3 regions of the Rathayibacter sp. YIM 133350 genome follow, and region 3 is predicted to be linked to each of the others. Evidence: predicted binding sites of a transcription regulator. Region 3 holds the regulator's gene; each other region holds the start of a gene.

Region 1 (10,230 bases), on a different contig from region 3:
ACATCGTGCGGCGCACGCTGCGATCGGCCGCATGGCCGCCGACGATGTTGCCGAGCGTCATGCCGAGCCCGAAGACTACGAGCACGAACGGCACGAACGCTGCGGGCAGGCCGGCGACATCCGTCGCGATGGGCGCGATGTAGGCGTAGGCGGCGAAGAACCCGCCGAAGCCGATCGCCCCGATCGCCAGGCCGAACCAGACCTGCAGTCGGGTGAAGGCACGCAACTCCTTGCGCATCGTCGCGCCCGGGTTGCCGGGCTGCCAGGGCACCGCGACGGCCACGGCAACGAAGGTCAGGGCGAAGATGGCCGCGACGGCCAGGTAGGCGATGCGCCATCCCGCAACCTGCCCGAGCCAGGTGATCGTGGGCACCCCGACGACGTTCGCGATCGTGAGACCCGAGAGCACGAACGCCACGCCGCGGGCGCGCTTGCCCGGCCCCATGAGTTGCGCCGCCACGAGGGACGCGATGCCGAAGTAGGCGCCGTGCGGCAGCGCGGCGACGAAGCGCGCGAGCAGCACGAGGGGGAAGCTCGGCAGCAGTGCGGATGCGACGGTTCCGAGCGTGAACGCGGTCAGCAGCCCCAGCAGCAGTCGCTTGCGCGGCCAGCGCGCGCCGAAGGCCGCAATCGTCGGCGCCCCGACCACGACGCCGAGGGCGTAGGCAGAGATGAGCCAGCCCGCCTGGGCGTTGGCCGCCTCGGGCTCACTCGTGTAGAGGCCCGGCAGCAGGTCGGCGGCGAGGTTGGGCAGCAGGCCCATGGCGACGAACTCCGTGGAGCCGATGCCGAAGCCGCCCAGGGCCAGGGCCAGGAGCGCGAAACGAAGACGGGCCGGCGACAACGTCGTCGGCCCGTGAGAAGTCAGGGTCACCTCTCGAGTCTAGCGACGTAATCGAATCGATTCGACCCCCGACCTCTTCGAGCTGCGTGATCGGCGGGTGGAGCGTCCGCGCGCTCAGTCAGCGCGCTCGAGCGCCTCCTCCAGGCGCTGCACCTTGCCCGTCAGCTCGCCGGTGCGCCCCGGACGGATGTCGGCTTTGAGCACGAGCGAGACGCGGGAACCGAAAGCGCCGACGGCCTCCGTGGCGCGCCGCACGACGTCGAAGACCTCGTCCCACTCCCCCTCGATCGTCGTGAACATCGAGTCGGTCTCGTTGGGCAGGCCGGATTCGCGCACGATCTTCACGGCCGCCGCGACCGCGTCGTGCACCGATCCGTCGGAGCGGCCCGTACCCGACGGCGCCACCGAGAATGCGACCAGCATGCCGACCCCCTCAGTCCGTGGCACCCTGCCGCGGCCTGCTCTCAGTCTTCCACCGAACGCCGCCGGAACGAAGACCGGCAGGCACCGACGCACTGCGCCACAGGGCCAGTGCAGCCCAGGCGAGCAAGGCGACCTCGGCGAGGTTGCGCAGCGTCAGCAGCGCCACGACGAGCGGATGCGCGCGGAGCAGGGCGTCGTAGAGGAACGGGTAGATCGCCTGCGTGAGCGCCGCGAGCACGAGCGCGAGCACCGCGGGCAGCATGAAACGGCGCCCACGGTAGGCGACCCCGAGGATGACGGGCGCCGCGATCCAGCACATGTACTGCGGCGACCCGACCTTGTTGAACACGATTAACGCCATCACGAGCGCGATCGCGAGGGGCGGGAAGAGCACGACGAAGTGCGCGCGGCGCACGGCGGCCCGTGCGCCGAGTGCCAGCACTCCGGCGAGCGCGACGAACAGCAAGGGGGTCATGAGCCCCGCAGCGGCCTGTGCGCCGGCACCCTCCACCTCGAAGGTGTTGAGGCCGTGGTCGTACACGATACGTGCGCCGCCGCCGGCCGCAGCAGCCCATATCCAGGGCGTGCTGATGGGCGCCTCGATCTGCAGGGCCCGCGTCGTCTGGTCGCCGACGAAGCTCAGGAGGTTCGCGCCGCCGCCCAGCACGAACACGACCGCGACGACCGCGACCGAAGTTCCCAGCGCCGCCACGAGTACGTCGACCCGCCGGCGTGAGGCCACGATCAGGGCGGCGATGAGGGCGGCCGGCCAGACCTTGATCCACGTGGCGATGCTCAACAGTGCCGAGGCCAGCCGTGGCCTGCCGGCGGCGAACAGCAGCGCGACGATCGCGATGGCAGTCGCCACGGAGTCGACCCTGGTGAGAGCGATCGGCCCCAGCAGGAGCAGGAAGGCGAGCCACCACCATGCCGCCCGATGGCGTCGGGCGGGTCGATGGCCCCAGCCGATCAGCACGCCGAAGGCGACGGCGTCCAGCACGATGACCATGAGCAGCCACATCGCGCCGTAGAGCCCGAACCCGGCGATGCCGGCGATCGCGAGCGGAACGAGGGCGAGCACCGGATACACCCACGGTCCGTCGATGCCCACGACGTAGCCGCTCTCGAAGGCCGGCTTCATCCACACCGGGTACATGAACGTCACGTCGCCGAGCGGCACGCCGGGACCGAGGAATGCGAACAGGATGATCAGGCCGTGCACGAGCGCGAAGGCGCCCCACAGTGCGAGCGGATGCGTGGGGAGGCGCGATCCGAGGGTCGTGGAAGGCGTGCCCGGCATGGGAGCCATGCTAGCGAGCGGGCCTACACGCTCCGGACCGTCACAGATCGCAATGCGGGGGCGTCCTCGGGTTCCCGTGCGACATGCTGGAGTCCCCCGCAGCAACAGGAGAGTCCGCCATGCCCGCACGCCGCATCCTCACCCGTGTCCTTGCCGCCGCAGCCGTCCTCGGTACCGCAGCGGCGCTGACGGCATGCGCCTCGGACAGCGGCTCGTCGGGCGGCGACTACATCACCGACGGCAAGCTCACCATCGGCACGGCGGAGCCCGCCTACTTCCCGTGGGTCATCGACGACAAGCCGGAGTCGGGCAAGGGCTTCGAATCCGCCGTCGCCTATGCCGTCGCCGACAAGCTCGGCTTCGACAAGGACGACGTGGTCTGGGTGCGCACCACCTTCGACGAGGCGATCGCCCCCGGCCCGAAGGACTTCGATTTCAACCTGCAGCAGTTCTCCATCACGGACGCGCGCAAGAAGGCCGTGGACTTCTCGTCGCCCTACTACGAGACCACCCAGACGGTCATCACGGTCGAGGGTTCCCCCGCCGCGTCGGCGACCTCGATCGCCGACCTCAAGAAGTTCTCGATCGGAGCCCAGACGGGCACGACGAGCCTCACCGCCATCGAGAACCAGATCAAGCCCGACTCCGCTCCGCAGGTGTTCAACTCCAACGACGACGCGAAGCTCGCCCTGCAGAACGGCACGGTCGACGCCATCGTCGTCGACCTGCCCACCGCGTTCTACCTCACCGGGGCCGAGCTCGACGGCGGCAAGATCATCGGCCAGCTGCCCACCGCATCCGGCACCGAGGGCGACCGCTTCGGACTCGTGCTCGCGAAGGACAGTCCGCTGACCGCCAAGGTGACGAAGGCCGTCGACGACCTGCGCTCGGACGGCACACTCGACGACCTCGCGAGCACCTGGCTCGGGTCGGCTGAGACCGCACCCGTGCTCAAGTAGGCTTCGCGGGTGATTCCCACCCTCTCCTCCGAGGATGCGCCGAGCACCCTCGAACTCGGCCGGCGCGCTTACCGCCGTCGCCAGGGTCGCCGATCGGTGCTCGTCAGCCTCGGCAGCACGCTCGTGTTCGCCGTTCTGGCCTGGCTGCTCGTGGTCAACACCCCCGGGTGGAGCCGGGTGCAGCAGAGCTTCTTCAGCCCCGATGTCGCGATCGCCGCCTTCCCGCGGGTCATCGAGGGGTTCCTGCTGAACCTGCGGGTGCTGTTCTTCGCCGTTATCGGCGTCGCCGCCTTCGCCCTTCTTCTCGCGTCGCTGCGCACGCTGCGAGGCCCGCTGTTCTTCCCGTTGCGCGCCCTCTCGGCCGCGTACACCGATCTCTTCCGCGGCGTTCCGCTCATCATCGTGCTCTACGTCGTGGGGTTCGGCGTTCCGGGGCTCGGGGTCTTCCCCCGGATGCCGCAGGAGTTCTGGGGCACGATCGCCCTCATCCTGGTCTACTCGGCCTACGTCGCCGAGGTCTTCCGTTCCGGCATCGAGGCGGTGCACCCGTCGCAGCGGCTCGCGGCTCGCTCCCTGGGCCTCAGCTACGGCCAGACGATGCGCCGCGTCGTTCTCCCCCAGGCCGTGCGCAAGGTCACCCCGGCCCTCATGAACGACTTCGTCGCGATGCAGAAGGACGTCGGCCTGGTCTCCGTGCTCGGAGCCGTCGACGCCGTGCGCGCCGCGCAGATCGAGACGGCGCAGTTCTTCAACTTCACCCCGTACGTCGTGGCCGGGCTGCTGTTCGTCTTGCTCGCCTGGCCGATGATCCGGTTGACGGATTGGTACACGGCCCGGGTGCGCGCCCGCGAGCAGATGGGCAGCATCGTATGAGCGGCGCCACCGACCCGGTGCTGCGACTGCGCGGCATCCGCAAGTCCTTCGACGGCACGCCGGTGCTGCGCGGCATCGACCTCACCGTGCACCGCCACGAGATCGTCGCCCTGATCGGCGCGAGCGGATCGGGCAAGTCGACGCTGCTGCGCACGGCGAACCTTCTCGAGCGCATCGATGACGGGCAGATCCTGCTTGGCGACGACGACATCAGCGATCCGCGCACCAAGCCCGACGCCGTGCGGGCGCGCATCGGCGTGGTGTTCCAGCACTACAACCTCTTCCCGCACCTGTCCGTGCTCGACAACGTCACCCTTGCCAGTCGCACCGTGCACCGCACCTCCCGATCGGATGCCGAGAAGCGCGGCCTCGCACTGCTCGAGGCGATCGGACTGGCCGACAAGGCACGGGAGTTCCCCGACCGTCTCTCGGGCGGTCAGCAGCAGCGGGCGGCGATCGTGCGCGCCATCGCGACGGAGCCGGAGCTGTTGCTGCTCGACGAGATCACGAGCGCCCTGGATCCCGAGCTCGTCGGCGAGGTGCTCGCCCTCGTGCGGGAGCTCGGGGCCAGCGGAACCACCATCCTCATGGCCACCCACGAGATGGCCTTCGCCCGCGAGGTGGCCCACCGCGTGGTCTTCCTCGACCAGGGGGTCATCGCCGAGCAGGGCGAGCCCGAGTCGCTGTTCACGCATCCCGAGAACCCGCGCACGCGGGAGTTCCTCGCCCGGTTCCTCGCCTAGTCGAGAGAGAGCGGCGAAACCTTCCTCCGACGTATTGAAACGCAGATGAGGAGTGCAAAAGAAGGCAGCAGAATCCTTGCAGTTCTCGAACACGTGTTCTAAACTGGGGGTATGGCGGCGATCCTGGAAGACCTCAAGAACTTTGAGGACTTTGAGGATTTCGATGATGAGGACTGGTCGCCGACCGAGCGCGGGCATCTCGAGGACTGCCTGGATCAGGTGCGGGACGCTGAGGTCGCTGCCGCCCGGGCTTCTGCGGGGGTGTATGCGATGATCGCCACCGTCCTGGAGGCGGCCCGGCGCTCACCGGAGATCTATGTGGGTTCCGTGCAGGTGTCCACCCGGATGTTCTCGGAGTTGTTGGAACGGTGTGTGGCGAAGGATCTGGCGTTGCGGCTCTCGATGGCCGAGAACACCGTGCGGGGCATGATGTGCGACGCGGAGATGCTGACCGGCTCGTTCCCGTTGATCTGGGCGGGCTTCCGCTCCGGGGTCATCACCCAACCCGCCGCGCTCGCGTTGATGGCCGCCGCCCGCGGGCTCCCGGAGGAACTGTGTGACGCCTACGATGCCGCCCTGGCCGAACCGGCGCAACGGCTGACTCCGGGGAAGTTGAAGACGCGGGCGCGGATGGTGCGGGAACGGCTGGAGCACACCACGAGGCAGGAGCGCTTCGATACCGCGGCAACGTATCGGCGGGTCGATTTGGAACCGGGCGCGGATGGGATGGCGTGGTTGCACATCTATGACCGCGCCGCCGTGCTCGTGCGGGCGAAGGCGCGGATCGATGCGAACGCGAAACGGATCGCCGACCAGGCCGATGAACGACGCACGTTGGAGCAGGTGCGTGCCGATGTGGCCGGTGACCTGCTCACGAGCTTGTCAAGTTTTCTGTGTAAGTGGGTTGGTGGTGGGTTTTACAGGTGGGGGTTGATGCGCTCGGGGTAGGCCAGGGCGAGTTGCTCGAGGGCTTGCTTCCAGTTCGTGGTGATGGCGCCTTCGACTAGTCGTGGTTCGGCTTTGCGTTTGTCTGAGGGCAGGCCGCGTTCCTTCTGGCGGGCGCGGGCGCGTTTGTCCTCGATGTCGCAGATCGCCAGCCACAGCAGCTTGATCGCGGCGGCGTCGTTGGGAAAGTGGCCGCGGCTTTTGGTGACCTTGCGGAGTTGGTAGTTCAGCGACTCGATCGCGTTGGTGGTGTAGATCACCCGGCGCAGCTCGGGCGGGAATGCCAGGAACGGGATGAAGCGTTCCCACGCGTCGCGGAAGGTCTTCACCGCGGACGGGTAGCGTCGGCCCAACATGGAGTCCGCGAACGCGTCCAACGCGGCCAGGGCGGCGTCCTCGGTGGCGGCTTGGTAGATCGGTTTCAGCGCCGCGGCGAGGATCTTGCGGTCTTTGTAATTCACGAACCGCATCGCGGCACGGATCAGGTGCACCACGCAGGTTTGCACGGTCGCTTCCGGCCAGGTCGCCGCGATCGCTTCGGGGAACCCGGTCAGGCCGTCACAGCAGACGATGAGCACGTCACGCACGCCCCGGTTGGCGAGCTCGGCGCACACCGACGCCCAGAATTTGGCGCCCTCGCTGGTTTGCACCCAGATGCCCAGGACGTGCTTGATGCCCTCCATGTCCACGCCCACGGCGATGTGCGCGGCCTTGTTGCGCACGTGCCCGCCGTCGCGGATCTTCACCACGATCGCATCGAGGTAGATCACCGGGTAGAGCGCTTCCAGCGGCCGCTGCTGCCAGGCCAGGACCTCTTCAGCGACCTGATCAGTGATCTTCGAGATCGTCTCGTGTGAGAGTTCCGTGCCGATCGTCTCCGCAAGGTGATGCTGGATGTCGCGGATCGTCATCCCGCCGGCGTAAAGCGAGATGATCATCCCGTCTAGACCGTCTAGACGACGTTGCCCCTTCGGGACCAGCATCGGCGTGAACGTGCCGTTACGATCCCGCGGGATCGCCAGATCGACCTCGCCGATCTCGGTCGAGACCATCTTGGGTGTCGTGCCGTTGCGGGAATTCGGGTACAACGACGCCTCGACGTCGCCGCGCTCGTAGCCCACATGCTCGGTCAATTCCGCTTCCAGGCCCCGCTCCAACGTGGCCTTCAGCATCCCGCCGAGCAGGCCCTGCTCGCCGGTCAGCGGCTCGCCCGCATCGATCTTCGCGAAGATCTCATCCAACGCGCCCGAACTCTTCAACCGATCCGCCAGCTCCTTCTGACGCCGGCGACGCTCCTCGCGATCCGCACTGATAGCCATGGAATCCATGATGTTCTCCTTAAGGACGAACCTCACCGCTTACACAGACCATCTGACACCCTCCTGCTCACCGGAGCCGGCACCCCCTACCAGGTGCGCACCGAAGTCTTCGTCACCGTCCCCGTCCTGCGCATGATCGGCACCGACGGTGCCGGCGGTACGGGCGCGCGTGAGGCCGGGGTGGAGGCTGCCCAGCAGATCGCCGCAGCGGATGCGGCCACGCTCGAGGGCTACGGCATCATCGATGATGACACCGCCCGCGCTCTCTTTGCTCAGGCGCCGAGTTTCCGGCGGATCGTCACCGACCCGTTCACCGGCATCAAACTCGCGTTGGGTCGCACCCGCTACCGCCCGACGCGGGAGATGCGGGACTGGCTGCGACTGAAGTACCGCACCTGCGCGGAACCCGGCTGCAACCGGCCCGCCAAAGAGTGCGACATCGATCACTCCCACGACTGGCAATACGGCGGCCCCACCGACGAGACCAACCTCGCCAACCTCTGTAAACCCGGCCACACCGTCAAACACGAAACCCGGTTCCGATACGAACGCAACAAAGCCGGCACCCTCACCATCACCACCCCCACCGGATACAGCAAAGACACCGACGAACCACCCTTCTGAGCCCGGCTACCCAAGGGGCGGGGCTCAGGGACGCCGATGCTCAGCCGGCCAGCAGGGCCGCTATCGTCGGCGGAACGTCTTCGGCCACGTCGAGGGCGGTGATCGGGCCGCCGCCCGACGCGAGCTCCGCCGCACGGCCGTGCAGCCAGGCGGCGGTGGCCGCGAGGGCGGGCAGGGCCACACCCGCATCCGAGCGGATCTCGTCGGAGTGCGTCGCGACGAGTGCTCCGAGGATGCCGGCGAGCACGTCGCCCGTGCCGGCCGTCGCAAGCCAGCCCGGCGCATCCGGTACGGCGATGACGTCGGCTCCGGGATGCGCGGCGTGCGTCGTCGAGCCCTTGAGCAGCACCGTGGCGCCGAGCGCCTCCGCGGCGCGGCCGGCCCACTCCGCCGGGTCCTTCGCGATCGCCTCGGCCGTGGCGTCGGGATGCGTGGGCTCGAGCACCCGGGCGAGCTCGCGCGCGTGCGGGGTGATGACGAGCGGACCGGCGGCATCGCCGATGAGGTCGAGTGCTCCGGCGTCGAGCACGGTGGGGACCCCCTCGAGCATGGCCTGCTTGATCTCGCCTGCGACGAGGAACGTGCGCCGGGCCGGGTTCATGCCGGAGCCGATGAGCCAGGCCTGCACGCGGCCGGTGCCCGTGACGACCTCGGGCCGGCGCAGCAGCACCGCGGCGCGGACCGCCCTCGGACCGACGTAGCGCACCATGCCGACGCCGGTGCGCATCGCCGCCTCCACCCCGAGCACGGCCGCGCCCGGATAGTCGGGAGAGCCGGTGATGATGCCCAGGACCCCGCGGGTGTACTTGTCGTCGCTTCGACCGGGCACGGCGATCCAGTCCCGGGCCTGGGCTGCCGTCCATGTGAGCGTCATGCTCTCACGATAGGTTGTCGAGAGATGAATGGAACAGACCTCCCCGAACAGCGCTCCCCCATCACCCTGCCCGGCCGCGTCGTGGTCTTCGACTACGGCGAGGTCATCTCGCTCGAGCCGAGCCTCGAGAACCGTCGGGCCCTGCTGCACATCGCCGGTGTTCCCGCCGCGGATGCCGACGCGTTCTGGAGTGCCTACTGGTCGCCGCGGGCGGAATTGGACCGATGCGGCATCAGCATCCGTGAATACTGGCGATCGGTCGGCGACGCGATCGGCCGCAGCTTCGGCGACGAGCTCGTCCACCAGCTCTGGCTCACCGATTTCACCGGCTGGCTGAGCATCAACCCGGGGACGGCGACTGTGCTCGAAGACCTCGCCGCCGGCGGCACCCGCCTGGCGCTGCTCTCGAACGCCGGACCCGACTACTCCAGCTTCTTCCGCAGCGGAAGCCTCGGCCCGCTCTTCGAGCAGGCCTTCGTCAGCGGCGAACTCGGCCTCATCAAGCCGGACCCGGCGATCTACCGGCACGCCCTCGAGGCGCTCGGGATCGAACCGCACGCCATGGTCTTCATCGACAACAAGGCCGAGAACGTCGAGTCGGCCCAGGCGCTCGGCATCACCGGCCACGTCTTCACCACGCCCGCCGAACTGCGCGCCTTCCTGACCGCGCTCGCCGCCGAGTAGAACCAGAGAGCCGCATGCCTTCCCTCTTCGATCCCTTCACCGTGCGCGGAACGCAGATCCGCAACCGCATCTGGCTGCCGCCGCTCTGCCAGTACTCCGTGCTCGAGCGCGACGGCGTGCCCACCGATTGGCACCTCGTGCACCTGGGCTCCTTCGCCGCCGGTGGCGCGGGGCTCGTTCTCGCCGAGGCGACCGCCGTGAGTCCGGAGGGGCGCATCAGCCCGCACGACACCGGCATCTGGAACGACGAGCAGACGCAGGCGTGGGCACGCATCACGGCATTCCTGCACACGCAGGGGGCGACCGCCGGCATCCAGCTCGCCCACGCCGGCCGCAAGGCCTCAGTCTGGCCGGAGTGGGGATTCGAGCAGCACGGCACCATGCCGTCCGACCAGGGAGGGTGGGTCACGGTCTCGGCATCCACACAGGCGTTCGGGGAGTACGCCGCTCCCGAGGCGTTGGATGCCGCAGGCATCAGCACTGTCGTCGAGGACTTCGCCCGTGCGGCCGGCCGGGCCATTCGGGCCGGCTTCGACCTCGTGGAGGTGCACGCCGCGCACGGCTACCTCGTGCACCAGTTCCTCTCACCCCTCTCGAACCGGCGCACCGACGACTACGGCGGCTCGCTCGAGAACCGCGCGC
Region 2 (10,230 bases), on a different contig from region 3:
CGCGCAGGATGCTGTCGGCGATGCGGCTCGTGGTCGTCTTGCCGTTCGTGCCGGTGATGTGGATGATCGGGTACGCGCGCTGAGGGTCGCCGAGCAGCTCGACCGCCCGGCGGGTGGCGGCGAGCCGCGGCTGCGGACTCGCCTCCCCCATGCGCGTCAGGAGCTCGCGGTAGACCTCGTCGGCCGCATCGCGGAATTCGTCCTCGTCGTTCATGCCTTCTCCAGTGCGATCTTGAGGGTCGAGTCCCGCCCGACCGACAGCGCCTCGACCGGCAGTTCTCCGCCGTCGAACTCGTCGATGTCGACCGAGATCGCGAGGGTCTCCCCCGCGATGAGCTCGGCATGCGTTCGGGCCGCCGCCACGCCCGCCGTGTCCAGAGTCAGCCGCAGCCGGATGCGGTCGCTCACCTCGAGTCCTGCCGACCGGCGTGCGTCCTGCACGCCGCGGATGGCATCGCGCGCCAGTCCCTCGGCCTCGAGTTCGTCGGTGGTCGCCGTCTCGAGCAGCACGAAGCCGCCGCCGGGAAGCAGGGCAAGGGCGACGCCGGATCCGGCATCCGTCGCAGCCTCGAGCACGAGGTCGTACTCGGCGGGCTCGAGGGCGATACCACCCGCGACCACGACGCCCTCGCTCTCGCTCCAGTCGCCGCTGCGAGCGGCCTGGATGGCCTGCTGCACCGCCTTGCCGAGCCGGGGGCCCGCGGCACGGGCGTTGACCGTGAGCTTGCGCGTGATGCCGTACTCGGCGGCACTGGTCTCGGTGAGCTGCACGAGCTCGACCGACTTCACGTTGAGCTCGTCGCGCAGGATGTCGTCGAAGGCGGCGAGGCTGGACGCATCCGCCGACACCACCGTGAGCCGGGCGAGGGGCAGGCGTACGCGCAGACCGGCCTGCTTGCGCAGCGAGAGCGCCGTCGAGCTGATCGAGCGCACCTGGTCCATTGCGGCCACGAGGTCGTCGTCGGCGGGGAACTCCGCTGCGTCCGGCCAGTCGGTGAGGTGGACGCTGCGCCCGCCCGTCAGACCCTGCCAGATGCGCTCGGTCACGAGCGGCAGCAGCGGGGCCGCGAGGCGGGCGAAGGTCTCGAGCACGGTGAACAGGGTGTCGAAGGCCTCGGCGTTCTCACCGTTCTCGCCGACTCCCTGCCAGAAGCGCTCGCGCGAGCGGCGCACGTACCAATTGGTCAGCACATCGGCGAAGTCGCGCAGCTTCGCGGCGGCCAGCGTGGAGTCGAGGTTCTCGAGGTCGGTCGTGACCGCCGTCACCGTCTCGCGCGTCTTGGCCAGCAGGTAGCGGTCCAGCACGTCGGCCGAATCGGTGCGACGGCGCGCGTCGTAGCCGGAGGCGTTGGCGTAGAGCGAGAAGAAGTACCACGTGCTCCACAACGGCAGCATCACCTGGCGCACGCCCTCGCGGATCGCCTCCTCGGTCACGATGAGGTTGCCGCCGCGGAGCACCGAACTCGACATGAGGAACCAGCGCATCGCATCCGAGCCGTCGCGGTCGAAGACCTCGGAGACATCGGGATAGTTGCGCAGTGACTTCGACATCTTCGCCCCGTCGCTGCCGAGCACGATGCCGTGGCTGACGACGTTGCGGAAGGCCGGCCGGTCGAACAGCGCCGTGGAGAGCACGTGCATCACGTAGAACCAGCCGCGCGTCTGGCCGATGTACTCGACGATGAAGTCGGCCGGGCTGTGAGAGCCGAACCACTCCTCGTTCTCGAACGGGTAGTGCACCTGCGCGAACGGCATCGACCCCGAGTCGAACCAGACGTCGAAGACGTCGGGGATGCGGCGCATCGTCGACGCGCCGGTGGGATCGTCGGGGTTGGGCCGGGTGAGGTCGTCGATGTAGGGACGGTGCAGGTCGGGCTCGCCCGCCTCGTTGTGCGGCAGCCGGCCGAAGTCGCGCTCGAGCTCGGCGAGGGAGCCGTAGACGTCGATGCGCGGGTAGGCCGGGTCATCGCTCTTCCACACGGGGATCGGCGATCCCCAGTACCGATTGCGGCTGATCGACCAGTCACGGGCGTTGCCGACCCACTTGCCGAACTGACCGTCCTTGACGTTCTCGGGAACCCAGGTGATCTCCTGGTTGAGCTCCACCATGCGGTCGCGGAACTCTGGCACCCTGATGAACCAGCTCGATACCGCGCGGTAGATCAGCGGGTTGCGGCATCGCCAGCAGTGCGGGTAGGAGTGCACATAGCTCGCCTGGCGCAGCAGGCGCCCCTCGGAGCGCAGCAGCTGGGTGAGCGGCTTGTTGGCGTCCATCCAGAGCTGCCCGGCGACATCCGAGACCTGCGGCAGGAAGCGGCCGCCCTCGTCGAGGGAGACGATGACGGGAATGCCGTTGGCCTCCGAGACCTTCTGGTCCTCCTCACCGTAGGCCGGGGCGATGTGCACCATGCCGGTGCCGTCATCGGTGGTCACATAGTCGGCGACCACGATGCGCCAGGCGTTCTGCAGCCCGAAGCGTTCGACGTCGGCGTAGTAGTCGAAGAGGCGGTCGTAGCTGATGCCCTCGAGCTCGCGGCCCGCGATCGTGCGGCTGATGGCTGCCGTGGCATCCGCAGCGGAGTCGTAGCCGAGCTCCTTGGCGTAGTTCCCGACGAGCGCTGCGGCGAGGACGTAGTCGCCGCCGAGCACCTCGGTCGCATCCATGGGTCCGCCGGCGGATGCCTGGGGCTGCTTCTCGCGCAGAACCGTCGCATCCGGTGTACCGTTCGGTCCGGCGGGGACGACGGCGTACTCGATGTCGGGACCCACCGCGAGGGCGAGATTCGTGGGCAGGGTCCACGGCGTCGTCGTCCACGCGAGCGCCCGAGCGGCGGTGAGCCCGAGCGACTCTGCCTTGGGCCCGGTGAGCGGGAAGGTCACGGTGACGGTCTGGTCCTGGCGATCCTTGTAGACGTCGTCGTCCATGCGCAGCTCGTGGTTCGACAGCGGGGTCTGGTCGCGCCAGCAGTACGGGAGCACCCGGTAGCCCTCGTAGGCGAGGCCCTTCTCGTGCAGCTGCTTGAACGCCCAGATGACGCTCTCCATGAAGGTCACGTCGAGGGTCTTGTAGTCGTTCTCGAAGTCGACCCAGCGGGCCTGGCGGGTGACGTAGTCCTGCCATTCCTTCGTGTAGCGCAGCACGGCGTCGCGGGCGGCCTTGTTGAAGGCGGCGAGCCCCATCTTCTCGATCTGGCTCTTGTCGGTGATGCCGAGCTGCCGCTCGGCCTCGAGCTCGGCGGGCAGCCCGTGGGTGTCCCAGCCGAACCGGCGATGCACCTTCTTTCCGCGCATCGTCTGGAACCGCGGGAAGACATCTTTCGCGTATCCGGTCAGCAGGTGGCCGTAGTGCGGAAGTCCGTTGGCGAAAGGCGGGCCGTCGTAGAAGACCCACTCGGGCGCGCCCTCGCGATGATCGATCGACGCCTGGAAGGTGTCATCGCTCGCCCAGTAGGCGAGCACCTCGCGCTCGACCTGCGGGAAGTCGGGTGATGGAACGACGCCCGCTGCGGCGTTCTGGGAATCTTGACCCTTGGGGTACAACGCTTCACTCCTGGAGGCAATCGGCCTGTTCCACGAGGACGACGGGTTCGACGAATCCCATCGCGGTACCACCCCGCTTGCTGAACTCGGTGTCCGATGGACGAGCCGAGCGCAGCCGCTTGTTCATTGGCTGTGACGGGCCAGACCCGTTCGGTTCTACTGGGCTTTCGCCGTTCTTCCGAAGACTCCCCGGTGATGGCCGGATCGATGTCGTTGCACGCAAGTCTAGCGGCAGCGCCGTGCGCAATGGGGTCGGAAGATCACGGCGCTTAGAAGGGTGGTTCGTCGGTGTCTTTGCTGTACCCGGTGGGGGTGGTGATGGTGATGGTGCCGGCTCGGTTCCGTTCGTATCGGAACCGGGTTTCGTGTTTGACGGTGTGGCCGGGTTCGCACAAATTGGCGAGGTTGATCTCGTCGGTGGCGCCGCCGTATTGCCAGTCGTGGGAGTGATCGATGTCGCATTCCTTGGCGGGCCGGTTGCAGCCGGGCTCCGCGCAGGTGCGGTATTTCAGTCGCAGCCAGTCCCGCATCTCCCGCGTCGGCCGGTACCGAGTACGACCCAACGCCAGCTTGATCCCGGTGAACGGGTCAGTGGCGATCCGCCGGAAACTGGGTGCCTGGGCGAACAGGGCCCGGGCGGTGTCATCATCGATGATCCCGTACCCCTCCAGCGTGGCCGCATCCGCCGCGGCCAGCTGCCGGATGCCGGTGTCGCGATCGCTGATCTCGCCCTCACCCTCGTCGGTGCCGATGAGGCGCAGGGCGGGGACGGTGACGAACACCTCGGTGCGCACCTGGTAGGGGGTGCCGGCTCCGGTGAGCAGGTCACCGGCCACATCGGCACGCACCTGCTCCAACGTGCGGGACTCACCGCTCTGGTCGGCGATCCGTTTCGCGTTCGCATCGATCCGCGCTTTCGCGCGGGCGAGGACGGCGGCGCGGTCGTAGATGTGCAACCACGCCATCCCATCCGCTCCGGGCTCCAAATCGACCCGCCGATACGTTGCCGCGGTATCGAAGCGTTCCTGCCGGGTGGTGTGCTCCAGGCGTTCCCGCACCATCCGCGCCCGGGTCTTCAACTTCCCCGGGGTGAGGCGTTGCGCCGGTTCCACCATCGCCGCATCGTAGGCGTCACACAACTCCTGGGGCAGACCGCGGGCGGCGGCCATCAACGCGAGCGCGGCGGGTTGGGTGATGACCCCGGAACGGAAGCCCGCCCAGATCAGCGGGAACGAGCCGGTCAGCATTTCCGCGTCGCACATCATGCCCCGCACGGTGTTCTCGGCCATCGAGAGCCGCAACGCCAGATCCTTCGCCACACACCGTTCCAACAACTCCGAGAACATCCGGGTGGACACCTGCACGGAACCCACATAGATCTCCGGTGAGCGCCGGGCCGCCTCCAGGACGGTGGCGATCATCGCATACACCCCCGCAGAAGCCCGGGCGGCAGCGACCTCAGCGTCCCGCACCTGATCCAGGCAGTCCTCGAGATGCCCGCGCTCGGTCGGCGACCAGTCCTCATCATCGAAATCCTCAAGGGACTCGAGGTCTTCCAGGAGCGCCGCCATACCCCCAGTTTAGAACACGTGTTCGATTATGGCAAGGGTTATCCGGCGGGTCTCGCGGAATTTCTCCTCGTCTGACCGGCCGTTTCGGAACGCGCGCGCCGAAAAGCGAGGCGATTTCGGCCGCCGCGCCGCTTCGGGCACGAACTCGCGCGGCGTGGCACGTCGAATCGCCTCGCTTTTCGGAATCTCCTCGCTTTTCGGTCTGGGGAGGTGGCCCGGAAGCGACGCAGCCTCCGCAACACGCGGCACAAGATCCGGGGCGAAATCTTGGTGAGGGAATGGCGCTCCGCGCCGCGCCGTTTTGGATAGCGTGCACTCCGTGACTGCCGCAACAGAGACCGCCCTCCAGCCTTCCTCCCCCGCCATGGTGCGGCGGGTGTCGTGGGCGTCGATGGTCGGAACCAGCCTGGAATCCTTCGATTTCTACGTCTTCGCCTATTTCTCGGCCTACTTCATCGGACCGCTGTTCTTCGATCCGCTCGGTGCCGTCGGCGCCCAGCTCGCGGGGTTCTCGACCGTGGCGCTGGCGTTCATCATCCGCCCGGTCGGCGCGATCATCTTCGGCCATCTCGGCGATCGGCTCGGTCGTCGCGCCACGCTCCTCTGGACGGTCGGCCTCATGGGGATCGCCACGGGACTCATCGGCGTGCTTCCGACCTACGCCCAGGCGGGCTGGCTCGGGGCCGTGCTGCTCGTGCTGCTCCGTCTCGTCCAGGGACTCTCGCTCGGGGGCGAATGGGGCGGCTCCATCCTGCTCGCCACCGAGCACGCCAACCCCGTGAAGCGCGCCTTCTACGCCGCGATCCCGCAGCTGGGCTCCCCGGTCGGTTCGATCCTCAGCGCGGCGCTGTTCATCGTGATGACCCTCACGCTCAGCCCGGAGGACCTCGCGACATGGGGCTGGCGTATCCCGTTCCTGGTCGCGATCCCCCTGCTGCTGGTCTCGCTCTACCTGCGCTGGTCCGTCACCGAGACACCCGTCTTCAGTGAGCTCGTCGCCGAGAAGCGCCGCGACCGCATTCCGTTCGCCCGCATGTTCCGCGAGCAGCCGACCGCGATTCTCGTCGCCATCGGGGCGGCCCTGCTCGGCATCGGGTCGTACTCGCTCATGAACACCTACACGATCAACTACGGCAGCAGTGTGCTCGGATTCAGCTTCCAAGACCTGCTCGTCGCCACGACGATCGGCGGGTTGCTGCAACTGGTGACCATTCCGCTCTTCGGCGCATGGGCCAACCGGATCGGCTCGGCGCGAGTCGTCGCGTGGGGCGCACTCGGAACGCTGCTCATCGCCTTCCCGATGTACTTCCTGCTGCAGTTCGCCACCTTCCCCATCCTGGTGGGCACGATGATCGTCGGGGGCATCCTGCCCACGATGTCGTGGGCGGCTCTCGGCGGTCTCATGAACGACCTGTTCGCCGACCACTACCGTTACTCGGCGCTCTCGTTCGCCTACGCGATCGCCGCCACCGTCAGCGGGTTCATCCCCCTCGTGACGCTCGCGATCGGAACGGCGACGGGCAACGCCTGGTGGCACCCCGGCATCGTGCTGGCCGTGCTCTCGGCGCTCACGCTCGTCGCGGCGTTCGTCGCAGCCCGGATGCCGAAGGCTCCCGAGCTCGGCGAGAGCGCGGATGCCGCTCTTCGCTAAACTGTTCCGAACGCATACTCAGGCACCTCACCACTGACACGGTGCCGCACATATCGATCGGAGCACGATGACCGGGAGCATTCCGGAGAAGCCGGCCCTCGAGGGGCTGGAATCCAAGTGGGGCGAGGCCTGGGAGCGCGATGGCGTGCACCGCTTCGATCGTGAGCGCGCAACGCCCGAGAGCATCTTCTCCATCGACACCCCGCCCCCGACGGCATCCGGGTCGCTTCACATCGGACACGTCTTCAGCTACACGCACACGGATGTGGTCGCGCGCTTCCAGCGCATGCGCGGCCGCAGCGTGTTCTACCCCATGGGCTGGGACGACAACGGCCTGCCCACCGAGCGCCGCGTTCAGAACTACTACGGCGTGCGCTGCGATCCGTCGCTGCCCTACGACCCCGACTTCGCGCCGCCGTTCGAAGGCGGCGACGGCAAGAGCACGAAGGCGGCCGACCAGAAGCCCATCAGCCGGCGCAACTTCATCGAGCTGTGCGAGCGTCTGACCGCCGAAGACGAGGTGCAGTTCGAGAAGCTGTGGCGCTCCCTGGGGCTCTCCGTGGACTGGTCGCAGACCTACCGCACCATCGGACCCGAGTCGCTCTTCACCTCGCAGCTCGCCTTCCTGCGCAACGTCGAGCGCGGCGAGGCCTACCAGGCGATGGCACCCACGCTGTGGGACGTGACGTTCCGCACCGCCGTCGCTCAGGCCGAGCTCGAAGACCGCGACCAGCCGGCCGCGTACCACCGCGTGAGCTTCCACACGCCCGACGGCGGCACGATCGAGATCGAGACGACCCGGCCGGAACTGCTGCCCGCCTGCGTGGCCCTCGTCGCGCATCCCGACGACGAGCGCTACAAGCCGCTGTTCGGCACCACCGTGACGACCCCGGTGTTCGAGGTCGAGGTTCCGATTCTGGCCCACCACCTCGCCCAACAGGACAAGGGCTCCGGCATCGCCATGATCTGCACCTTCGGCGACGTGACCGACGTCATCTGGTGGCGCGACCTCGACCTGCCCAACCGGGCCATCATCGGCTTCGACGGCCGCATCGTCTCCGAGGCGCCCGACGCGATCACGACGGATGCCGGGCGTGCGGCATTCGGCGAACTCGCCGGCAAGACGGTCTTCTCGGCGAAGCAGGCCATGGTGGAACTGCTGCGCGCCTCCGGTGACCTCATCGACGAGCCCAAGAACATCACCCACCCCGTGAAGTTCTTCGAGAAGGGCGACAAGCCGCTCGAGGTCGTGTCAACACGACAGTGGTACATCCGCAACGGCGCCCGCGATGAAGGGCTGCGCGCGCGCCTCATCGAACACGGCAAGCAGCTGGCCTGGCACCCCGAGTTCATGCGCGTGCGCTACGAGAACTGGGTGGGCGGCCTCACGGGCGACTGGCTCATCTCGCGCCAGCGCTTCTTCGGCGTTCCCATCCCGGTCTGGTACCCGCTCGACGGCGACGGCAACCCGGTGTTCGACGAGCCCATCCTCGCCACGCGCGAACTGCTTCCCGTCGACCCCTCCTCCGACGCGGCGCCGGGATACGACGAGAGCCAGCGCGGGCAGGCCGGCGGGTTCGTCGGCGAGCACGACGTCATGGACACGTGGGCGACCTCCTCCCTCACCCCGCAGCTCGCGGGAAAGTGGGAACGCGATTCCGAGCTGTTCGACATCGTCTTCCCCTTCTCGTTGCGCCCGCAGGCCCAGGACATCATCCGCACCTGGCTGTTCTCGACGGTGCTGCGCTCCGAGCTCGAGTCCGGCGCCCTGCCGTGGCGGGATGCCGCCATCTCGGGCTTCATCGTGGACCCCGACCGCAAGAAGATGTCCAAGTCGAAGGGCAACGTCGTCACGCCCTCCGACATCCTCGAGCAGCACGGCTCGGATGCGGTGCGCTACTGGGCAGCATCCTCTCGGCTCGGCACCGATGCGGCCTTCGACCCGCAGAACCCGACGCAGATCAAGATCGGCCGCCGGCTCGCCATCAAGATCCTCAACGCCGCCAAGTTCATCCACGGCATCGGCGCACCGGCCGATCTCGCCGGCGCCAACGTGAGCAACCCGCTGGACGCGAGCATGCTCGCGACGCTGTCAGAGGTCGTGCACCAGGCCACGATGGCGCTCGACGGCTACGACCACGCCCGGGCGCTGGAAGTCACCGAGACCTTCTTCTGGACCTTCTGCGACGACTACCTCGAACTCGTGAAGGAGCGCGCCTACGGCGGCGACGAGCACGACCGGGCATCGGCCATCGCCGCCCTGCACCTCGCACTGTCGACGCTGCTTCGACTGTTCGCTCCCTTCGTGCCGTTCGCCACCGAAGAGGCCTGGTCCTGGTCGCACGACGGGTCCGTTCACCTGGCCGGTTGGCCCAACGAGACCGAGCTCATCGGTCAGGAGGAGGACACGGCGACAGCGGTGCTCGATCTCGCGAGCCGGGCGCTGACCGCCATCCGACGCGCCAAGACCGATGCGAAGGTTTCGCAGCGTACCGGCGTTATTTCTGCTGTAATAACGGGAACGAAGGAACAGGTGGGCCTGCTGAAGCTGGCCGCCTCTGATCTCAAGGCCGTTGGGCGCATCGCCGAACTCTCGTTCCGCGAGGGCGATGAACTCGGGGTGACGGACATCGTGCTCGAGACGGTGCCGGAGAGTTAGGAGAACTGCATGTCCGTTCAGGTTCGTCCGCTGGTCGACCGCGACTTCTTCAATTGGCTCGGCCTGTGGGAGGGCTACACCGAGTTCTACGCGTCAGAGTTGACCGACACCAAGGCACTGCGCGTGTGGACGTGGCTGATGGATAAGAACCACGACCTCTCCGGCTTCGTCGCCGAAGAGGACGGGCAGCTGGTCGGCCTCGCTCACGTTCGGGAGTACCCCCGCACGCTCGAAGGCGATCGGGCGCTCTTCCTCGACGATCTCTTCGTCGCTCCGGACGCGCGGTCGCACGGCGTCGGAGCAGCACTCATCGAGAAGGCCCGCGAGGTCGCGCGCGAGCGCGGGCTGCGCACGGTGACCTGGATCACGGCCGCCGACAACGACACCGCGCAGAAGCTGTACGACCAGGTCGGCGCGCGCACCGAATGGGTGACCTACGAGGCCAGCGCCTGATGCAGTTGGGCACGCGCTGGGCCTATGGCAGCGGGGAGCAGCCCGCCACCCTTCCCGAGGTCGTCACGATGGCGATCCAGACGGTGGAGTCCGACGACTCCCTCGCCCAGGATGCGACACCGGACTGGAGGTGGACCCTCACCTGGCTCGAGGGCAAGCCGGTGGTCGAGCTCGACGACGGCACCGTCATCCGGTACGACGCGGCCGAGGACGCCGCGACGATCACCCTCCCCGCGGAGACCACGGACGACGACGAGGACTGGTAGGCCTCAGCCCGCCTTGCGCGCGATGACCTCGCCATGGGGCATCGCGAGCCACCCGTCTGCATCGTCCTTCCAGGCCAGCCACGCCTCGGC
Region 3 (10,230 bases):
GGGGCGCGCCCGTCATCGCTCGTGTGCGTGTTGGCTTCGAACGCCCTACCGGCCCAGGGCTGCCCGGCGGAGTCGGTGCGGGGAGCGTGCCGGTCGGAGGCAGGGCCGTCGCCGTCAGCGGGATGCGACATCCAGCGCCTCGGAGAGGGTGAAGGCACCGGCGTAGAGCGCCTTGCCCACGATCGCCCCCTCCAGACCGAGCGGAACGAGGTCGCGCAACGCGGCGATGTCATCGAGGCTCGAGATTCCCCCGGATGCGACGACGGGACGCTCGGTGCGCTCCATGATCTGCTTCAGCAGTTCGATGTTCGGGCCGCGCATGGTGCCGTCCTTGGTGACGTCGGTCACGACGTAGCGGGCGCAGCCGGCGTCCTCCAGTCGCTGCAGCACCTCCCAGAGGTCACCGCCGTCGCGGGTCCAGCCGCGAGCCGCAAGAGTCGTGCCGCGCACGTCCATGCCCACCGCGATCGCCTCGCCGTACTTCGCGATGACGCTCGCCGCCCACTCGGGGTTCTCGAGGGCGGCGGTGCCGAGGTTCACGCGCTTGGCGCCCAGGTCGATGGCGGCATCCAGCGACTCGTCGTCACGGATGCCTCCGGAGACCTCGACGTTGACGCCCCGCACCTGGTGCAGCACGCGCTTCAGCACGTCGCGGTTCTCGCCACGGCCGAACGCGGCATCGAGGTCGACGAGGTGGATCCACTGGGCCCCCTGAGCGGCCCAGTCCTCGGCCGCCTCGACGGGATCGCCGTAGTTGGTCTCGGTGCCGGCCTCGCCCTGCGTGAGCCGCACGGCCTTGCCGTCGGCCACATCCACCGCCGGCAGCAGTATGAGGTCGGGGGTCTCGTTGAACTCGCTCATTTCATCCTCGGTTCATGGCGGAAGGGCCCCGCACAAGCTATCGATCCTATGCCGAGCCGCCGTCGCGGCCGGCTTCTCGCGCCTACGCGCGCAGGGTCGCGATCCAGTTCGACAGCAGTCGGATGCCCGCCGGGCCCGACTTCTCGGGGTGGAACTGGGTGGCGGAAAGCGGGCCGTTCTCGACGGCCGCCAGGAATCGCTGGCCGTGCTCCGCCCACGTCACCCGAGGTTGCGGATAGGGCGGCTGCACGTCGAGCGTCCAGTCCGTCGCGGCATAGGAGTGCACGAAGTAGAACCGCTCATCGCGGATGCCGTCGAAGAGCACCGAGTCCTCGGGGGCCTCGACGGTGTTCCACCCGATGTGCGGCAGCACGGGCGCGTCGAGCTCGGCGACGGTGCCCGGCCACTCACCGAGCCCCTCGCGGTCGCATCCCCGCTCGACGCCGTTCTCGAAGAGCACCTGCATGCCCACGCAGATGCCGAGCACCTTGCGTCCGCCGGCCAGCCGCCGATCGATGAGCTCATGGCCGCGCACCGCCTCGAGTGCGTCCATGACGGCGCCGAAGGCGCCGACACCGGGAACGAGCAGGCCGTCCGCATCCATGACCGCCGAGCGCTCACGGGTCAGGCGCACATCGGCCCCCGCGAGCTCGAGCGCCTTGGCGGCCGAGTGCACGTTGCCCGATCCGTAATCGAGCACCACCACGCGGGGAGAACTCACAGTGCACCCTTCGTGGAGGGGACCCCCAGGACCTCGGCGTCGCGCGCCTTGGCGGCGCGGAAGGCGCGGGCGAAGGCCTTGAACTCGGCCTCGGCGATGTGGTGCGGGTCACGGCCACGAACGAGCGTGAGGTGAACCGTGAGGCCGGCGGCGAAGGTGACGGCCTCGAAGAAGTGCCGCACCATCGACCCCGTGAAGTGCCCTCCGATGAGGTGGTATTCGAATCCGGCCGGCTCGCCCTCGTGCACGAGGAAGGGTCGCCCCGAGATGTCGACGACAGCCTGGGCCAGTGCCTCGTCGAGCGGCACGAGGGCGTCGCCGTACCGGCTGATGCCGCTCTTGTCGCCGAGGGCCTCGCGGATGGCCTGGCCGAGCACGATACCGGTGTCTTCGACCGTGTGGTGCACGTCGATGGCGGTGTCGCCCGATGCCCGCACGGTCAGGTCGGTGAGGGAGTGCTTCGCGAACGCGTTCAGCATGTGGTCGAAGAACGGCACCGTGGTCTGGATGTCGGCGACGCCGCTGCCATCCAGGTCGATGCTCAGCTCGATGCGGGACTCGCTCGTGGCGCGCTCGATGCGGGCGGTGCGGGGTGCGTTCATGCGTCGATCCTATTGGCGCTCGCCGGCGCGAACGCGGCGATGGCCTCGAGGAACGCGCCCGTCTCCGACTCCGTGCCGGCCGAGACGCGCAGGGTGTGCGGAATGCCGATGTCGCGGATGAGGATGCCCTGCTCCAGCAGCGCCTCGAACACGGCGTGCGGGTCGTCCACGCCGCCGAAGAGCACGAAGTTGCTGCCGCTGCGGTAGACCGTGAAGCCGAGCGCGCCGAGCCTTGTCACGATGCGGTCGCGCTGGGACCGGATCTCGTCGACCATCGCGAGCATCTCGTCGGCGTGCGCGAGTGCCCCGGTCGCCGCGGCCTGCGTGATCGCGGAGAGGTGGTACGGCAGTCGCACGAGCCGCAGCGCATCCGTGATCGCCGGATCGGCGGCCACGTAGCCCAGGCGCACGCCGGCGAACGCGAACGCCTTGCTCATGGTGCGCGAGACGATGAGCCGGGGACGGCCCTCGAGCAGAGTGAGCGCGCTCGGCTGGCCGTCGAGCGCGAACTCGGCGTAGGCCTCGTCGACGACCACGATCCCGGGCGCCTCGTCGTACACGGCGGCGATGGTCTCGAGAGAGAGCGGCGTTCCCGTCGGATTGTTCGGGGCGCAGAGGAAGACCACGTCGGGTCGGTGCGTGCGGATGGCCGCGGCCGCGGTTTCGGGCGAGAGCTCGAAGTCCGCATCCCGCTCGGCGCCGATCCACGCGGTTCCGGTGCCGGAGGCCAGCAGCGGGTACATCGAGTAGGTCGGCGCGAAGCCGAGCAGGGTGCGCCCGGGGCCTCCGAAGGCCTGGAGGATGTGCTGCAGCACCTCGTTCGATCCGTTCGCCGCCCAGATCTGGTCTGCGGTGATGCCGTTGCCGAGGTAGCGGGCGAGCGCCTCGCGCAATTCGGTGAAGTCGCGGTCGGGATACCGGTTCACCCCGGGCAGGGCTGTCGCGATGCGGGCGAGAATGTCGTCGACCACGTCACCGGGAAGGGGATGCGTGTTCTCGTTCACGTTCAGCGCGACGGGAACGACCTTCTGCGGAGCGCCGTACGGCGAACGTCCGCGCAGGTCGTCGCGAATGGGCAGGTCGTCGAGACTCGTCACTCACCCCATCGTACCGGCGGTGCTTCCGCGTTACGCCGCCGGTGTGCCCAGCGCGGGCCGGGGCTCAGTACTGGGCGGGGATGGCCAGACGCTGGCCGGGCTCGATGTCGGTCGAGGCGAGCTGGTTGAGGCTCACGATGTCGGCGATCACGTCGCGCGGGTCCGCGGAGGGGGCGAGCTGTTCGGCGAGCTGCCAGAGCGACTGGCCCGACTGAACGGTCACGTACTCGAAGCTCTGCCCCGCCCCGGCGCCGCCCGCCTCGGCCATGCCCGCGTTGAGCGAGAGCAGGAAGGCACCGGCCACGAGCGGCAGGGCGGCGAGGCCCGTCAGAACGACACGTCCGCGACGGGTCAGGTGCAGACGGGTCCGCGCCTCGGGCGACGAGCCGGTCGCCCGAGCCACGGGTGTCGAGCTCGACATGCGGCGGGCCCTCGTCGGGAAGGTGGTGCCGAACGCAACGGTGCTCATTGCTCCTCCAGGTTCTTCAGCCAGCAGGTCTCTGGCATTGGCGTTTCTGGCATTCGGGGTTCTCGCATCCGGCCCTCGGCCGGGAGGGCCGGATGCGAAGCTGTGTTCCGAATGTATCTTCGATTATTCGAAGAGTCAACCAACCTCTTCGGATGTTCATGGAATTTGTTCCACGACACACTCGAATGAATGTTTGTTGCGGCACCCTCGCCCGGATAGAGTTTCGAGTGCCTGGACACATAGAAACAGGCACCACTGACACTCGTCGTGGGCGGCGCTCCAGCGGGCATCCGGAAGGTGAGAGAAGTGACCAACGAGACCGAGGCACCGCGGGAGCGCACCCGTCGGCGCAAGAGCCTGAGCGCGAAGCAGCTGTCGATCCTCGACGTGATCCAGCGGTCAGTGAGCCAGCGGGGTTATCCGCCGAGCATGCGCGAGATCGGCGACGCCGTGGGCCTCGCCTCGCTCTCGAGCGTCACCCACCAGCTCAACCAGCTGGAGCTCTCGGGCTACCTGCGCCGCGATCCCAACCGCCCGCGCGCCCTCGAAGTGCTCATCGAGGTGCCCTCCCAGTCGGATGCGACGCCCGCTCCCGACTCCGACTCCTTCTCCATGGGACCCTCGGTCGCCGATGCCGCGATGGTTCCCCTCGTCGGACGCATCGCCGCCGGCATCCCCATCACCGCCGAGCAGCAGGTGGAGGAAGTCTTCCCGCTCCCCCGGCAACTCGTGGGCAACGGTGAACTCTTCATGCTCAAGGTCGCGGGCGACTCCATGATCGACGCCGCCATCTGCGACGGCGACTGGGTGGTCGTGCGCCGGCAGAACACCGCCGAGAACGGCGAGATCGTCGCGGCCATGCTCGACAGCGAGGCCACCGTCAAGGTGTTCCGCCAGCGTGACGGCCACACCTGGCTGCTGCCGCGCAACAGCTCCTACGAGCCGATCCTCGGCGACGCGGCCGACGTTCTCGGCAAGGTCGTGGCGGTACTGCGCTCGGTCTGAGCGCGCGCCGGCCCAGCCCAGCTCACCGAAACCGCTGATATTGCGGGTGTGGAAGCATCCACACCCGCAATTTCTGCGTTCTCGAGGCCGAATACTCGCCCGCATACGCAAATCCTGCGTTCTCGGCGATCGCAGCCATTCGCGACCGCAACGGATGCGACCCCATCCACCCCGCACAAAATGCGGGTCCCAGCCCATCCATCCCGCACAAATCGCGGGTCCGCGGACCCAAGCACCCGCAATATCTGCGTTCTCGAGGCACCAGGATCAGGTGCAACCACGAGTTCTGCGTTCTCGACGCACGGGGATCAGGCGCACCCGCGAATTCTGCGTTCTCGATGATTGAGGCGAGTGCAAATCGCAACGGATGCGGGGAGCCGCCCGCCTCCGTCCAAAGCGCACTGGAGTCCGCGCGCTGGAACCAGCCTCGCATCGACATCGCGTCACCGAGGCACGACCCCCAGAGCTACCACCGAGACCGCACGTATCGAGGGTGCTACCCCGGCCATCCCGCAAATAGTGCGGGTGTGGATGCTTCCACACCCGCACTATCTGCGTTCTCGGCGCAGGAGACCACCCCACACCCGCACTATCTGCGTTCTCGGTGCACGGGATCACCCGCACCCGCAACTTCTGCGTACTCGGCGCAGGAAACCCGCCCCCTACGCGCCGACGCCCACCCGCGCCCGCACGCCGCGGGTCGCCTCGAGGATGTTGCGCAGCGAAGCCACCGTCTCGTCGTAGCCGCGCGTCTTCAGTCCGCAGTCGGGGTTGATCCAGAGCTGGCGCTCTGGCACGCCCGAGAGCGCCTTCTCGATGAGCTCCGTCACCTCGGCGACGCTCGGAACGCGCGGCGAATGGATGTCGTAGACGCCCGGCCCGATGCCGTGGTCGAAGCCGCTCGCGGCGATGTCGTCGACGACCTCCATGCGGCTGCGCGCCGCCTCGATCGAGGTGACATCGGCATCCAGCGCCCGGATGGCGTCGATGATGACGCCGAACTCCGAGTAGCAGAGGTGCGTGTGCACCTGCGTTGCCGTGGCCGCGCCACCGGTGGCGAGCCGGAACGATCCCACCGACCAGTCCAGGTAGTCGGCGTGGTCCGCGTTCTTCAACGGCAGCAGCTCGCGCAGCGCCGGCTCGTCCACCTGCACGACGCGGATGCCTGCGGCCTCGAGATCGGAGATCTCGTCGCGCAGGGCGAGCGCCACCTGACGCGCCGTCTCCCCGAGCGGCTGGTCGTCGCGCACGAACGACCACGCGAGGATCGTGACCGGTCCGGTGAGCATCCCCTTGACGGGCTTCTGGGTCAGCGACTGCGTGTAGCGCGACCACTCGACCGTCATCGGCGCCGGGCGGGAGACATCACCCCACAGGATCGAAGGGCGCGTGCAGCGCGAGCCGTAGGACTGCACCCAGCCGTTCTCGGTGACCGCGAAGCCATCGAGGTTCTCGGCGAAGTACTGCACCATGTCGTTCCGCTCGGGCTCGCCGTGCACGAGAACGTCGAGCCCGATCTCCTCCTGCAGGTCGACCACGCGCCGGATCTCGGCCTGCATGGCCTCGACGTAGGCCTGTTCGCTGAGCTCGCCGCGTCCGAGGGCAGCCCGGGCGCGACGGATGTCGCCGGTCTGCGGGAAGGAGCCGATCGTCGTCGTCGGCAGCGGCGGCAGGCCGAGTTCATCGCCCTGCACACTGAGACGCTCGGCGTAGTCACCGCGCGAGAAGTCGGCATCGGTCAGCGCGGCCGCACGAGCGCGCACGGCGCCATCCCGTACTCCCGGTGCCGCCAGCCGCTCGGCGAGCGCACGGCCGGCCGCGTCGAGGTCGGCCGCGATCGCACGCTCGCCCTCCGCGAGTCCGCGGGCGAGCACCGCGACCTGCGCGACCTTCTCGTCGGCGAAGGCGAGCCAGTTCTTCAGGGCGCCCAGCCGCGACTCGTCGTCGAGGGTGTGCGGAACGTGCAGCAGCGACGTCGAGGTCGAGACCGCGACGGATGGCGAGAGTTCGCGGGCGTCGACGGCCTTCTCGAATGCGGCCGCGAGGTCGCCGCGCCAGATGTTGTGGCCGTCGATCACGCCGGCGACGATCGTCTTCGCCCGCAGCGCAGCGAGGGTCTGCTCATCGAGATCCGTCGGCAGCGCGCCGCGCACGAGGTCGAGCCCGATCGCCTCGACGAAGGATGCGGCGAGCACGGGAAGCGCGTCGTCGAGGCTTCCGTAGGGTGCGGCGACGAAGATCGCGGGCCGGTTCGGGGATCCCGCCAACGCGCCATAGGCGGCAGCGAGGGCATCGAGTTGCGCCGAACGGTCCACGACGATGGACTCGTTCACCAGCGCGGGCTCGTCCAGCTGCACCCACTCCGCTCCGGCATCCGCGAGCCGAGCCAGAAGCTGCTCGTAGACGGGCAGCAGGTCGCCCAGCCGGCTGAGCGGCTCGAACCCGGCCGGCGCATCCGTCGCCGGCTTGGAGAGCAACAGCAGGGTCACGGGACCGACGATGACGGGCCGCGTGAGGAACCCGTCGGCCGCGGCCTCGGCGAACTCGCGTACGAGCCGATCGCTGGCGAGGGAGAAGACGGTGTCGGGCCCGATCTCGGGCACCAGGTAGTGGTAGTTCGAGTCGAACCACTTGGTCATCTCGAGCGGCGCGCGATCGCCCTCACCGCGGGCGATGGTGAAGTAGCCGGCGGCATCCACCTGGCCGTCGGCATCGACGAGGTCGGCGAACCGCGCCGGGATGGCCCCGACGGTCACGGCAGCGTCCAGCACCTGGTCGTAGAACGAGAAGCTCTCGGGAATGGCCGAATCGGCACGCCCGAGGCCGAGCGAGGCGAGCCGCTCCCGCGTGGCGCGGCGCACGCCGGCCGCGGCCTGCTGGAGCTGCTGGTCGTCGATGCGACCCGCCCAGAACGCCTCGACGGCCTTCTTGAGCTCGCGGTGACGGCCGATACGGGGGTAGCCCAGGATCGTTCCGACGGGGAAGGCGGTCGTGGTCATGCGTTCTCCTTGATGGCGGATGCGGTGGCGGGTAAGCGGCCGAGGCGCGCCAGTACGGCGAGCACTGCCTCGTGTTTGTTGAGGGTGTACAGGTGCAGGCCCGGCGCGGCCCCGGCGATGACCTCGGCGGCCAGGTTCGCGAAGAACTCCGTGGCGATCTTGGCCCGGCCCTCGTCGGTGGGCTCGATCTCGAGTGCGATGAGCAGGTCGTCGGGGGCATGCTCGCCGGTGAGCTCGGCGATGCGGCGCAGGCGGGCCGCGCTCGTTGCCGGCATGATGCCGGGCAGGATGTCGATGCTCACGCCGCCGGCGCGGGCCCGCTCGACGAAGCCGAGGTACTCGTCGGCCCGGTAGAACAACTGCGTGATCGCGAGATTGGCGCCGGCGGCCTGCTTGGCGAGAAGGCTGTCGATCTCCTGCTGCGCGGAGCGCGCACGCGGATGCCCGGTCGGGAAGGCGGCGACGGCCACGCGCTCGGGGCGCGGCCGGGCGCGCAGACGGGCCGCGGCGCCGTTTGCCCCGGGGAGCGGCTGCTGCCGGAACGGCTCGCGCTCCTGCTGCACGCGGTGGATGAGCTGCACCAGCTCGGCGGCGCTCTTGAGGTCGCCGTCGTGCTCGCGTGTTCCGTCGGTCGGCGGATCGCCGCGCAGCGCGAGGAAGCTCGTGATGCCGGCGTCCAGGAAGCGGCGCACGAGCTGGTTCGCCTCCTCGGCCGACGACCCGATGCAGGTCAGGTGCGCCATGGGCTGCACCCGGGTGTTCTCGAGGATGTAGCTGAGCACCGTCAGCGAGCGGTCGCGGGTCGAGCCGCCGGCGCCGAAGGTGACCGAGATGAACGCCGGGTCGGCCTCGGCGAGACGGTCGATGGAACGGCCGAGCGCGATGGCTGCCGCATCCGAACGAGGCGGATAGAGCTCGAACGAGACGGGCAGCGTACAGGCGGGATCGCCCGGGGACGCCTGAACCGAAACCATGCTCTGCCTCACGAAGTGTCAACGGATGCCGGCGGGTCGCCGGCTCATTCGTGGGCGGGTGCCGGGCTCGGCTGTCGCTCCTGACGGCAGCGAGGCCGTCGTTCAGGCGAGCCTAACCCGACACCGCTGCCGAGGGGAATGTGTGACTTCGCGTGACGCGGGCCCCGCATCCGGAGCCGGTGGCGCTCAGAGCTTCTCGAGCTGCGCGGCGAATTCCGGCGTCACGAGCGCGCGTACGCGGGTGCCCTGCTCCTCGTGCTCCGAGGCGAGCACGCGCCCGCGCTCGTGCAGCGCGGAGACGAGGTCACCACGCGTGTAGGGAACGAGCACGTTGACCTCGACGCTCGGGTCGGGCAGTTGCCGCGCGATCTCATCGAGCAGCTCGGGGATGCCCTCACCGGTGCGCGCCGAGACGAACACGGCGCGCGGCTCGAGGCCGCGCAGCACGAGGCGATCATCGTCGCTGACGAGGTCGGCCTTGTTGAACACCACGAGCTCGGGGATGTCGCGTGCACCGACTTCGCCGATCACGTCGCGCACGGTCTGGATCTGGCTCGCCGGGTCGGGATGCGAGGCGTCCACCACGTGCACGATGAGATCGGAGTCGGCGACCTCCTCGAGCGTGGACCGGAACGCCTCCACGAGCTGGTGCGGCAGGTTGCGCACGAACCCGACCGTGTCGGCGAGCGTGTAGACGCGGCCGTCGGGGGTCTCGTTCTTGCGCACCGTCGCATCCAGGGTCGCGAACAGGGCGTTCTCGACCAGCACGCCGGCCTTGGTGAGGCGGTTGAGAAGGCTCGACTTGCCCGCGTTCGTGTACCCGGCGATGGCGACGGAGGGCACCGAGTTGCGGCGCCGGTTGGCGCGCTTGGCCTCGCGGGCGGGCTTCATGGCGGTGATCTGCTTGCGCAGGCGCGACATGCGGGTGTGGATGCGACGGCGGTCCAGTTCGATCTTCGTCTCACCGGGACCACGCGAGCCCATTCCGGCGCCCGTGCCGCCCACCTGGCCACCGGCCTGGCGGCTCATCGACTCACCCCAGCCGCGCAGGCGCGGAAGAAGGTACTCGAGCTGGGCGAGTTCCACCTGCGCCTTGCCCTCGCGGCTCTTGGCGTGCTGGCTGAAGATGTCGAGGATGACCGCCGTGCGGTCGATCACCTTCACCTTGACGACGTCTTCGAGGGCACGCCGCTGGCTGGGGGCGAGCTCCGTGTCGGCGACGACGGTGTCCGCACCGAGGGAGGCGACGATGCCGGCGAGCTCCTGCGCCTTGCCCTTGCCGAGGTAGGTCGAGGGGTCGGGATTCGGCCGACGCTGCAGCAGTCCATCGAGCACGGTCGCACCGGCCGTCTCGGCGAGCGCGGCGAGCTCACGCATGGAGTTCTCGGCATCCGTGAGGGAGCCCTGCGAGTACACGCCGATGAGCACGACGTTCTCGAGGCGCAGCTGCCGATACTCGACCTCGGTGACGTCTTCGAGCTCGGTGGAGAGACCGGCGACGC

What was found. Region 3 encodes LexA, which represses DNA repair genes until DNA is damaged. Its sites were predicted from a motif close to TCGAACANNTGTTCGA; they were not measured.
Region 1: a site for LexA is predicted at 5,228-5,243, ahead of WDJ51_RS01865 (DUF222 domain-containing protein). Genes of this name have one in related genera too.
Region 2: a site for LexA is predicted at 5,122-5,137, ahead of WDJ51_RS04750 (HNH endonuclease signature motif containing protein). Genes of this name have one in related genera too.

What each region holds. Positions count from the first base shown of each region.
Region 1 is NZ_JBBELO010000011.1:21,388-31,617, forward strand. It holds gene WDJ51_RS01835 (MFS transporter) at 1-874, opposite strand, end outside; gene WDJ51_RS01840 (thiamine-binding protein) at 959-1,267, opposite strand; gene WDJ51_RS01845 (glycosyltransferase 87 family protein) at 1,278-2,567, opposite strand; gene WDJ51_RS01850 (ABC transporter substrate-binding protein) at 2,687-3,526, shown strand; gene WDJ51_RS01855 (amino acid ABC transporter permease) at 3,536-4,399, shown strand; gene WDJ51_RS01860 (amino acid ABC transporter ATP-binding protein) at 4,396-5,142, shown strand; gene WDJ51_RS01865 (DUF222 domain-containing protein) at 5,254-6,090, shown strand; gene WDJ51_RS01870 (IS256 family transposase) at 6,060-7,406, opposite strand; gene WDJ51_RS01875 (HNH endonuclease signature motif containing protein) at 7,500-8,030, shown strand; gene WDJ51_RS01880 (ADP-dependent NAD(P)H-hydrate dehydratase) at 8,071-8,904, opposite strand; gene WDJ51_RS01885 (HAD family hydrolase) at 8,929-9,588, shown strand; gene WDJ51_RS01890 (NADH:flavin oxidoreductase/NADH oxidase) at 9,603-10,230, shown strand, end outside.
Region 2 is NZ_JBBELO010000018.1:47,134-57,363, reverse strand. It holds gene WDJ51_RS04760 (bifunctional folylpolyglutamate synthase/dihydrofolate synthase) at 1-214, opposite strand, end outside; gene ileS (isoleucine--tRNA ligase) at 211-3,540, opposite strand; gene WDJ51_RS04750 (HNH endonuclease signature motif containing protein) at 3,810-5,111, opposite strand; gene WDJ51_RS04745 (MFS transporter) at 5,431-6,762, shown strand; gene valS (valine--tRNA ligase) at 6,830-9,421, shown strand; gene WDJ51_RS04735 (GNAT family N-acetyltransferase) at 9,431-9,874, shown strand; gene WDJ51_RS04730 (hypothetical protein) at 9,874-10,140, shown strand; gene WDJ51_RS04725 (methyltransferase domain-containing protein) at 10,144-10,230, opposite strand, start outside.
Region 3 is NZ_JBBELO010000028.1:105,984-116,213, reverse strand. It holds gene WDJ51_RS09345 (SseB family protein) at 1-131, opposite strand, end outside; gene priA (bifunctional 1-(5-phosphoribosyl)-5-((5-phosphoribosylamino)methylideneamino)imidazole-4-carboxamide isomerase/phosphoribosylanthranilate isomerase PriA) at 115-861, opposite strand; gene hisH (imidazole glycerol phosphate synthase subunit HisH) at 944-1,582, opposite strand; gene hisB (imidazoleglycerol-phosphate dehydratase HisB) at 1,579-2,184, opposite strand; gene WDJ51_RS09325 (histidinol-phosphate transaminase) at 2,181-3,281, opposite strand; gene WDJ51_RS09320 (LysM peptidoglycan-binding domain-containing protein) at 3,346-3,750, opposite strand; gene lexA (transcriptional repressor LexA) at 4,057-4,755, shown strand; gene metE (5-methyltetrahydropteroyltriglutamate--homocysteine S-methyltransferase) at 5,418-7,754, opposite strand; gene WDJ51_RS09305 (methylenetetrahydrofolate reductase) at 7,751-8,728, opposite strand; gene hflX (GTPase HflX) at 8,915-10,230, opposite strand, start outside.